DNA from 2 places in the Mesorhizobium sp. WSM4847 genome. Region 1 is predicted to be linked to the other one. Evidence: predicted binding sites of a transcription regulator. Region 1 holds the regulator's gene; the other holds the start of a gene.
What was found. The regulator PhoB, encoded in region 1, activates phosphate uptake and scavenging genes when phosphate is short. The targets are predictions, from matches to a motif close to TGTCATNNANCTGTCAT.

Region 1 (5,006 bases):
CGGTGGTCGGCGGCATGGTGCTGGCGCTGATGACCCTGCCGATCATCATTATCGCCTCGCGCGCTTCGCTGCGCGCCGTGCCGCCTTCGATCCGCGAGGCGGCGCTTGGCATCGGAGCGTCCAAGGTCCAGACCGTATTCCATCACGTCCTGCCACTGGCGATGCCGGGCATCATGACCGGCACCATCCTCGGAATGGCGCATGCGCTCGGCGAAACCGCGCCGTTGCTGATGATCGGCATGGTCGCCTTCATCGTCGACATTCCCGGCGGCTTCACCGATCCCGCGACGATCCTGCCGGTGCAGATTTTCATGTGGGCGGATTTCCCGGAAGCGGGGTTCCAGCAGAAGACTTCGGCGGCGATTTTGATTTTGCTGGTGTTTTTGGTCATCATGAACGCCATCGCGGTGATACTGCGCAGGCGCTTCGAGCGGCGCTGGTAAGGAGTAGAGGATATGAACATCATGACGGAAGCCGGCGTCGAGCAGAAACTGAGCAGCGCAACCAACGCCCCTTCGATCAAGATGAAGGGCGAAAAGGTCTCTGTTCACTACGGCGAGAAGCGAGCTCTGTTCGACGTCGATCTCGATGTCCGCGAGCATCAGGTGACGGCGTTGATCGGGCCATCGGGCTGCGGCAAGTCGACGTTCCTGCGTTGCCTGAACCGAATGAACGACACCATCGATATCGCGCGGGTGAGCGGCAAGATCACGCTCGACGGCGAGGACGTCTACGATCCGAAAATCGATGTCGTCGAGCTGCGAGCTCGCGTCGGCATGGTATTCCAGAAGCCGAATCCGTTTCCGAAGTCGATCTACGAAAACGTCGCCTACGGTCCGCGCATCCACGGCCTGGCCAGGAGCAAGGCCGAGTTGGACGGCATCGTCGAATCGAGCCTGAAGAAGGCCGGCCTGTTCAACGAGGTCAAGGATCGCCTGCTCGAGTCGGGTACCGGACTGTCCGGCGGACAGCAGCAGCGCCTGTGCATCGCGCGCGCCATCGCGGTGTCGCCGGAAGTGATCCTGATGGACGAGCCCTGTTCGGCGCTCGATCCGATCGCCACCGCCCGCGTCGAGGAACTGATCGACGAACTGCGCCAGAACTATACGATCGTCATCGTCACCCATTCGATGCAGCAGGCGGCGCGCGTGTCGCAACGCACGGCGATGTTCCATCTCGGCTATCTGGTCGAGGAGGGCGCGACCGACAAGATGTTCACCAACCCCGACGACAAGCGCACCCAGGACTACATCACCGGCCGGTTCGGCTGAGCGGTCCGGCGAATTTCGAACACGAGGACAGCACCATGGGTGAACACACCGTCGCATCTTTCGACGAGGAACTGGAGCACATCGACCGGCTGATCCGCGACATGGACGAGCTCGCCGCCGCAATGGTCGCGGCCTCGATCCGCGCGTTGCTTGCGTCGGACAATGCGATGGCGCAGCGCGTCGTCTCGGACGACGCCATCATGGATGCGAGGCAGCGCGAACTCGATGACAGCGCCATCACGCTGATCGCCAAGCGGCAGCCGATGGCGCAGGATCTGCGCGCCGTGGTTGGCGCAATCCGCATGGCGGGCGATCTCGAGCGCATCGGCGATCTGGCCAAGAACATAGCCAAGCGGGTCAGCGCAGTCGGGCAGAGCGCGACGCCGCGTAATCTGTCGCACGGTATCGACGCGATGGCGGACCTCGTTCTTGTGCAGCTGCGCGGCGTGGTCGAGCACTATGTGTCGCGCGATGCCGGCGCGTTGAAGGAACTGCGCGCCGACGACCAGAAGATCGACGTGAAATACACGGCGGTTTTTCGCGAGCTCCTGACCTACATGATGGAGGATCCGCGCAACATCACCGCCTGCACGCACCTTCTGTTCTGCGCCAAGAATCTCGAGCGTATCGGCGATCACGTCACCAACATCGCCGAAAACGCCTACTTTGTCGTGACCGGGCAGCAATTGCCGGCGGATCGCCCGAAGCTCGACGAAACGACGATGTCGGCGCCGGCGACATGACAGGAGTGACCGGCCGATGATCGCGCCGCGCATCATGGTGGTGGAGGATGAAGAGCCGCTGGGCGTCCTCCTCCGTTATAATCTGGAATCCGAAGGCTATCAGGTCGAGGTGGTGACGCGCGGCGACGAGGCCGAAATCCGGCTGCAGGAAAACGTGCCCGATCTTTTGGTGCTCGACTGGATGGTGCCGGCGGTTTCCGGCATCGAGCTTTGCCGGCGGCTTCGGGTGCGCCCCGAAACCGAGCGGCTGCCGATCATCATGCTGACCGCGCGCGGCGAGGAGAGCGACCGGGTGCGCGGCCTTTCGACCGGAGCCGACGACTATCTGGTCAAGCCGTTCTCGACACCGGAATTCATGGCCAGGGTCAAGGCGTTGCTGCGCCGCGCCAAGCCGGAAGTGTTGTCCAGCGTGCTCAAGGTCGGCGACATCATGCTCGATCGTGAATCGCACCGGGTCTATCGCAAGAAGAGCGAGATCCGGCTCGGGCCGACCGAATTCCGGCTGCTCGAATTCATGATGCGCCACCCGGGCCGGGTCTTCTCGCGCAGCCAGTTGCTCGACAATGTCTGGGGCGAGACGATCTACATCGACGAGCGCACGGTGGACGTCCATGTCGGCCGGTTGCGCAAGGCGGTCAACAATGGTCGCATGCCCGATGTCATCCGCACCATCCGCGGCGCGGGCTATGCGATCAGGGAAGACTAGGGGATGTGCTGATATTCAGGTGATGCCGGCCTGCGAACGGCTGATACCTGCGCTTCCGGTGCTCATCTCATCCAAGAGTACGCTCCGCTCCGGTTCTCGGAACCCGCCATTCTCGACTCGGCCTGACCTGAACCTCAACACACCCCAAGTCGCGACCCGGGAATCCTTCAAGCCACGTTCTTTCCGACCGAGCCGGCTCGTGCCTGGATGCTCGGCGCGAAAATCTCCTGGTCGACGAAGCTTAGCGCCCGCATGGCGCAACCTTCGCGGATCAGCGGCAGCTCGTTCGGCTCGGTGTCGAAGGAAATCAAACCCGAATGCTGGCCGCCGGCGGTCTGGGCGATGGCCTCGCGCAGGGCCGGCTCGATCAGGTCGAAGGCGGCAGCGCTGGCGCCGACCATGGCCACCGGCGCCGGATCGATCAGCGCAAACAGGCTGCCGAGCCCGAAGCCGAGCGCCTCGCCGGCCTTGCGGTAGGCTTCGCGCTCCGGTCCGTCCGTCTCGCGCGCCCGGGCCGCCAGTGCCCGCATCTCGGCGTCGCTGACATCGGCGACCGGCTCGGCGTTCTCGCTCAACAGCCTTGCGTTGCGCCAGATGGCGTAGTTGCCGGCATAAGCCTCGACGCAGCCGCGCCGCCCGCAGCGGCAAAGCGCGCCGCCCGGCCGATGGATCATGTGGCCGAATTCGCCGCCTGAGGAGTGGGTGCCGGTGAACAGCTCGCCCTTCAGCACCAGCCCCATACCGATGCCGTGCGAGAGCAGGATGGCGATGAAATCGTCGCGGTAGCGATCCGGGTGGCGCCAGCGCAGCGCCACGGCCATCATGTTGCAGTCGTTCTCCATGATGGCCGGGATGCCGAACTCGCGTTCCAGAATGTCGGCGAAGGCGATGTTCGTCTGCGGCGTGATCGGTGACCACAACATGGCGCGCGCATGGGAATCGGTGATGCCCTGGATCGCCAGCGCGATGCGGGCGACGCTTTGGACATCGAGGTCGGGATCTTCGAGCCGGCGCCGGACGATGGCGACACATTCGCCGATCAGCGCGTCACGCGACATGGTCAGCGTGTCCAGCCGGCGCTGTTCCTCGGCGACCACTTGTCCGGCATAATCGATGACGGCGACCGACAGGAAATTCAGCGACAACACGACGGCCAACACCGCAGCGGCTTGCGGATTGAGGCTGAGGCCGACCTGCGGCCGGCCGCGTTTCAGCGAAACCGTCTCGCTCGCCTTGCTCTCGGCCAGGATGCCTTCCTGGATCAGGTCGGCAGAGATCGCCGATATGGTCGAATGGCTGAGGCCGGTAGTCGCGGCGATCTCGGTCCGCGACGGCTGGCCTGCCCGGCGCACGGCCGAAATCACCATCGCCCTGTTGCGCCGGCGCAGATCGTCATGACGGATTCCCACCGACATTTTTTGTTTCCTCCTCATCGCCGCGGCCGCTCATGAATCGGAAGCCGTCGGTATGTCGGACAAATACTGGCAGAAGCAGAAGGGGCTGTCATTATTTATTCCGAGCCTCGAAAAAAAGCCCGACAGGACGTCAAAATCCATCAGAATTGGTGTTGACAGTGCTTCGGCGTTGGACCAGTATTTTTTCGAGGCTCGAAAAAATAGAGCCTTTGTGCCGGCCTTCGGGCCAGTTGGTCGCGCCCTACGCGGCGCAGGGAGGAATATCATGAAGAGATTCGCAGCCGCCATTCTGGCGGGGGTCGCCATGTCGCTGACGCTCGCGTCGGCCGCGCAGGCCAAGGACAAGGTCATTGGCGTTTCGTGGTCGAACTTCCAGGAAGAGCGTTGGAAGACCGACGAAGCCGCCATGAAGGCGGCGATCGAGGCCGCCGGCGACAAATATATCTCCGCCGACGCACAGTCCAATCCCGGCAAGCAGCTGACCGACGTCGAAAGCCTGATCTCGCAGGGCGCCAACGCGCTGATCATCCTTGCGCAGGATGCCTCGGCCATCGGTCCGGCGGTGCAGAAGGCGCTGGACGAAGGCATCCCGGTCGTCGGCTATGACCGGCTGATCGAGAACAAGGACGTCTTCTATCTGACCTTCGACAACCAGGAAGTCGGCCGCATGCAGGCCCGCGAAGTGTTCAAGGTGGCGCCGGAAGGCAATTACGTCTTCATCAAGGGCTCGGGCGCCGACCCTAATGCCGATTTCCTGTTCGCCGGCTCCATGGAAGTGCTCAAGGATGCCATCGACAGCGGCAAGATCAAGAATGTCGGCGAGGCTTATACGGACGGCTGGCTTCCCGCCAACGCCCAGAAGAACATGGAA
Region 2 (5,006 bases), on a different contig from region 1:
GCTGCTGGCTGCGCTCGACAGGCTGGGCCCGCTGCCAGTCGGGGAACTGGCGCAATCCCTCGGGGTCGCGCAGCCGGGTGTAACGCGGAGCGTGTCGCTTCTGGCCGAATTGGGACTGGTCGAGGTCAGTCCATCGGATGATGACCAGCGGCGCAGGATTGTCTGCCTCACCCTGCACGGCCAGCGGCTGGTCGATGTTGCAAAGCACGACGTCTGGCCGCGCATCGAGAATGCCGTCGCGGATCTGTGCGCGGATCTTTCTGGGCCGCTTCTTGATCAGCTGGCCGCCATCGAGGACGGCCTCGCCGCGGCGCCTCTCGACCGTCGTGTAAAGAAGCCGGAAGGTGCCGCGCAATGAAACACCTGCTTGACCGTCCCGTGTGGAGCGCGCTTCGGACGCGACACCACGCCTTCGCGCAAGGTGACGACCTCGCCATGCGGTATCGGCCCTCGATAGCTCCGTTCGCTGCCAGTGCCGCGGACGATGCGGAAAGCCTGCAGGCGCTCGGAAAACTTGTCTCCCCAGGCGAGAGTGCGATCCTGCTTCAGGTGGACGCCATTGCTCTGCCCGCGGAACTTTCGGCGACTTCGACCGCGCCCGGGGTTCAGATGATTGCCGAGCGGCCATTGCAGATGGTCTCCGACGAGCGCGTGCAACGTCTGACGCGGGACGATGCAGCTGAGATGCTCGCCTTGGCATTGGTGACCAAGCCCGGCCCATTCACGCTCGAAGCCTTGAGCCTCGGCGATTTTTGGGGTGTGAAGATCGAGGGCCGACTTGCGGCGATGGCCGGCGAACGCATGAAGCAACCCGGCTATACCGAACTTAGCGGGGTGTGCTCACATCCGGAATTTCGAGGCGGTGGCCTGGGCAGGCTGCTGTCGCTGTTCGTGGCAAACCGGATAGCGGCGCGCGGCGAAGTTCCCTATCTCCACGCCTATGCCAGCAACACCACGGCCATAGGATTATACGAGTCCATTGGCTTCAGGTTGAGAAGCATGATGAACGTGGCCGTGGTTCAGCGCGCCGAATGAGCCCATCAGGCGCATTCCCGCGCATCAGGAAAAGGAAGGATTTCGTATCGACGAAATCCTTCCTTGGCGCTGCTAGCGCCTTGCGGCGATTCAGACCGCGATCTTGCCACCGCCCTGTTTGGTGATGGCGACGACCGACGGCCGCACCGGCATATCGGGCTTGAAGTCAGGCCAGCGGGTCGACGGGTCCTCGTAGTAAGAGGGACGGCCAAAAGCCTCCCAGTCTTCGCCGCCATCGGCCGGATGCTGAACCGCGACGAAGGCGGTCTGGTCGTCGGGCGTGAATAGCGGGCCGCACATTTCGGCGCCGATCGGCACGCGGAAGAACAGTTTCGAGGTCGCCCGCGCCTCGCCTTCGGTGTCGACCGCCCACAGGCCATCGGTGCGGCCGGTCGCCTTCGGGCCCTGGCCATCGGTCGAGACCCAAAGCCGGCCGGCCGAATCGATGGCGCAATTATCCGGCATGCCGAACCAGCCATTGGCGGTGGTTGCGGTCGAGAAGGTGGCGCCAACTTCGGCCACTGAGGGATCGCCGCATTTCAACAGCACTTCCCACTTGCCCTTGGCGGCAGTGAAATCGCCACCGTCCTCGACGATCTCGATGATATGGCCGAAGGCGTTTTCGGCGCGCGGATTGGCGGCGTCGACCTGGTCCGTCTTGCGCTTCGAATTGTTGGTCAGCATGACGTAGACCTTGCCAGTCGTCGGATTGGGCTGGATGTCCTCGGGGCGATCCATCTTGGTGGCACCGAGCAGATCGGCGGCACGGCGCGTCTCGATCAGCACGTCGGCCTGGCTGGCAAAGCCGTTCTCCGCCGTCAGCGGGCCCTGGCCGAAGACGATGGGCAGCCATTCGATCGACCCGTCCTCGGCGAATTTGGCGACGTAGAGCGTGCCGTCGTCGAGGAGATCCATGTTGGCGGCGCGGTCCTCGGCGTTGAACTTGCCGGCCGTGACGAATTTATAGACATAGTCGAAGCGTTCGTCGTCGCCGAGATAGAAAACGACACGGCCATCCTTGGCGACGATCGATTCAGCGCCCTCATGCTTGAAGCGGCCCATGGCAGTGCGCTTCCTCGGCACCGAGGTCGGATCGTTGACGTCGACCTCAACAATCCAGCCGAAGCGATTCGGCTCGTTCCGCTCCTTGCCGATGTCGAAGCGATCGTAATGCGCAGCCCATTCATAGGCGCCTTCGGGAATACCCAGGCGCTTGTAGTTGGTGGCTTCCTTGTGGCCTTCCGGCAGCTCGCCCGAGAAATAGCCGTGTATGTTTTCCTCGGCCATGACGTAGGTGCCCCAGGGCGTGACGCCGCCGGCACAATTGTTGACAGTGCCGATGACCTTCGTGCCGGTCGGATCGGCACTGGTCTTGACGCGGTCGTGGCCGGCGACGGGGCCGGACAGTGCCATCTCGGTGTTGGCGGTGATGCGGCGGTTGAGCTTGCCGTCGCGCACCACCTGCCATTTGCCTGATGCCTTGCGGATTTCGACGATGGTGCCGCCATGCGCGGCTATCTCGATATCGACCTGTTCCTTGCTCAGTGGGGCCTGCTTGGCCTCGCCATCGACGATGCTGACAAGGCCCGGGAACATCAGATGCGGATTGGTGTACTCGTGGTTGACCACCAGCAGGCCGTGCTCGGCCGAGCCGTCTATCGGGAGATAGCCGACATAGTCGTTGTTGTAGCCAAACTGTCTTTCCTGGGCCTGCGCCGACTGTTTTGTCGGATCAAATTCCGGCGAATCGGCAAACAGCGGATCGCCCCAGCGCAACAGCACGTCGGCGTCGTAGCCGGCAGCGACATGGTGCTTGTCGTCGACGCCTGCCTCGACCTCGTCGAAACTGAAGACCGAGCCGCCGCCGGCGCGGGCATCGTCGGCGAGGATCAGCGCGAGCGGGCTGACGGTGGCGGCGATGGCGGTTGCCGCGAGCGATCCCTGCAGAAAGCCACGGCGCGCGAATCGCGCGGCGATGATTTCGCCCATCGTCTGGTTGTCAGTGGGATTGGTTCCTGGCCCATCGTTTTCCTCGAGCAGGCTGGTGCGGAAATGGGCGTCGGGGCGATGTTCAGTCATGGGGGCGTGCCTCTGGCTCTTTGGGATGGCTGGAGCGTGTTGCTTGACTGACCGCGTATCGCCAGCAGATCACAGTTTGATGACGTTGCCGACCAATTTCCAGCCCGATTTCATGTCTTTGATCAGGCCGCTTGACCGCGACCGACGCTTCCGAAACAAGATCTGCGGCAGGCGCGCAAGCACGGCGTCGGGAGGAACAAAAAAGTGAGTTTCTGGGGACTGGGGCAGCTCGGCATTTCGACAGTGATCTTCCTGCTGGCGGCGACGGCGGCCAAGCAATGGGGGCTGGCGCCGAGCCTCGGCAAGATCGTTCTGACTCTGGCGCTCTATTCAGCGGGCAATCTGATCATGCTGAGGCTGATCCGTGAATTCGGCATGTCGGTGTCGTTCAGCCTGTCGGCGGTGATCCAGCTGGTGTCGGTGAACGTGGTGGCACTGGTGTTCTTCGGCGAGCGCGTCAATTCGTTGCAGGCGACCGGCATCGTGCTCGCCGTCGCAGCGGTGGCGCTGATCACGCTCGGACCCTATCTGCAAAAACTGTAGTTGCGCATGACCCCGAAAATCGGAAACGATTTCGGAAAGGATCATGCGCCAAATCAAAGTGCTACAGCGTCCTTTGCGCGTCCAAAAGGACGCGCGGCGCTGTAAGACGATTGGCCCGATGAAGAATACCGCAAACAAGCTGCTCAACTGGATCGAATTCCCGGTGCTTTTGGCCGGACTGGTCATCGCTGGCGGGCTGTGGGGGTTCGAGGAACTGATGGAGGTGGCGCGGGACACCACGCCGCACGCCTTCGACACGGAAATTATGCTCGCCTTCCGTGAAGCGGGCCAGCCCGACAATCCGATCGGACCGCTATGGCTGGAAGGGGCGATGCGCGACATTACCAGCCTCGGCAGCGCCATCGTGCTCGGGCTGATCACAGTGGCGGTGATCGTCTATCTGCTGCTGATCCACAAGCCGGGAGCAGCGTTTCTGGTCTTCGTCGCGGTGGCGGGCGGGCAGGCCCTGTCGAGCACGCTGAAGCTAGGAATCGATCGGCCGCGCCCCGACCTGGTCTCGCATCTCGCCGACGTGGCGACGCTTTCGTTTCCAAGCGGCCATGCGATGCTGTCGGCGGTGACATATTTGACGCTGGGCAGCATGGCGTCGCGTTTCCTGCCTGGGCGAACGACCAAGATCTATGTGCTGGCACTTGCCGTGCTGACAGCACTGCTCGTCGGCATCAGCCGCGTCTATCTCGGCGTTCATTGGCCATCGGACGTGCTGGCCGGCTGGTGCGCCGGCTTCGCCTGGGCGATGCTGTGCTGGCTGGTCGCATGGGCGTTCCAGCGATGGCGCGGGCAGACCGCCGGCGCCTGAACCGCCCGTTCCGAACGACGCTGCGCCAATTCTCCTCTAAGTTGCGGCGGCTGGGGCGTGCTGGCCCAGCGGGCGCGCAGGCTCGCCAAGATGCAAACGGCCTGGTGTGCACATGTCTGACATGTGCATGATGATGCTTGATCCATCACAATGATGGTATTATACATGGAATGCAGACTCAGACGGGGGTTTTTAGCCGATGATCACTGCCGCGCAGATGCGCGCCGCAAGGGCTCTGGCCGGCATCGATCAGAAGACGCTCGCCGAGCGCGCCGGGGTTTCGCTTCCAACCATTCAGCGCATGGAAGCGAGCGACGGCGTGGTCAGGGGCGTGGTCGATACGCTGATGAAGGTCATCCAGGCCCTCGACCGGGCCGGCGTGGAGCTGATCGGCGAGAACCAGGCCAGCGAGCGCGGCGGCAGGGGGGTGCGCCTCAAGCCGGTCGTGCCGCAGAACCCGCCAGGCTGAGCCGAAATAGAGTCGCGACGGCGACCGCCGACAGTCCTGCCGACGATCCCGCCGCCTGCT

Region 2: a site for PhoB is predicted at 3,183-3,199, ahead of AC0L28_RS30790 (PhoX family protein). Genes of this name have one in related genera too.

Annotation. Positions count from the first base shown of each region.
Region 1 is NZ_JBVVPY010000013.1:69,356-74,361, forward strand. It holds gene pstA (phosphate ABC transporter permease PstA) at 1-443, shown strand, start outside; gene pstB (phosphate ABC transporter ATP-binding protein PstB) at 456-1,271, shown strand; gene phoU (phosphate signaling complex protein PhoU) at 1,307-2,014, shown strand; gene phoB (phosphate regulon transcriptional regulator PhoB) at 2,031-2,720, shown strand; gene AC0L28_RS19710 (ROK family protein) at 2,888-4,135, opposite strand; gene xylF (D-xylose ABC transporter substrate-binding protein) at 4,401-5,006, shown strand, end outside.
Region 2 is NZ_JBVVPY010000031.1:56,987-61,992, forward strand. It holds gene AC0L28_RS30780 (MarR family winged helix-turn-helix transcriptional regulator) at 1-358, shown strand, start outside; gene AC0L28_RS30785 (GNAT family N-acetyltransferase) at 355-1,035, shown strand; gene AC0L28_RS30790 (PhoX family protein) at 1,126-3,114, opposite strand; gene AC0L28_RS30795 (hypothetical protein) at 3,319-3,657, shown strand; gene AC0L28_RS30800 (phosphatase PAP2 family protein) at 3,776-4,477, shown strand; gene AC0L28_RS30805 (helix-turn-helix domain-containing protein) at 4,677-4,946, shown strand.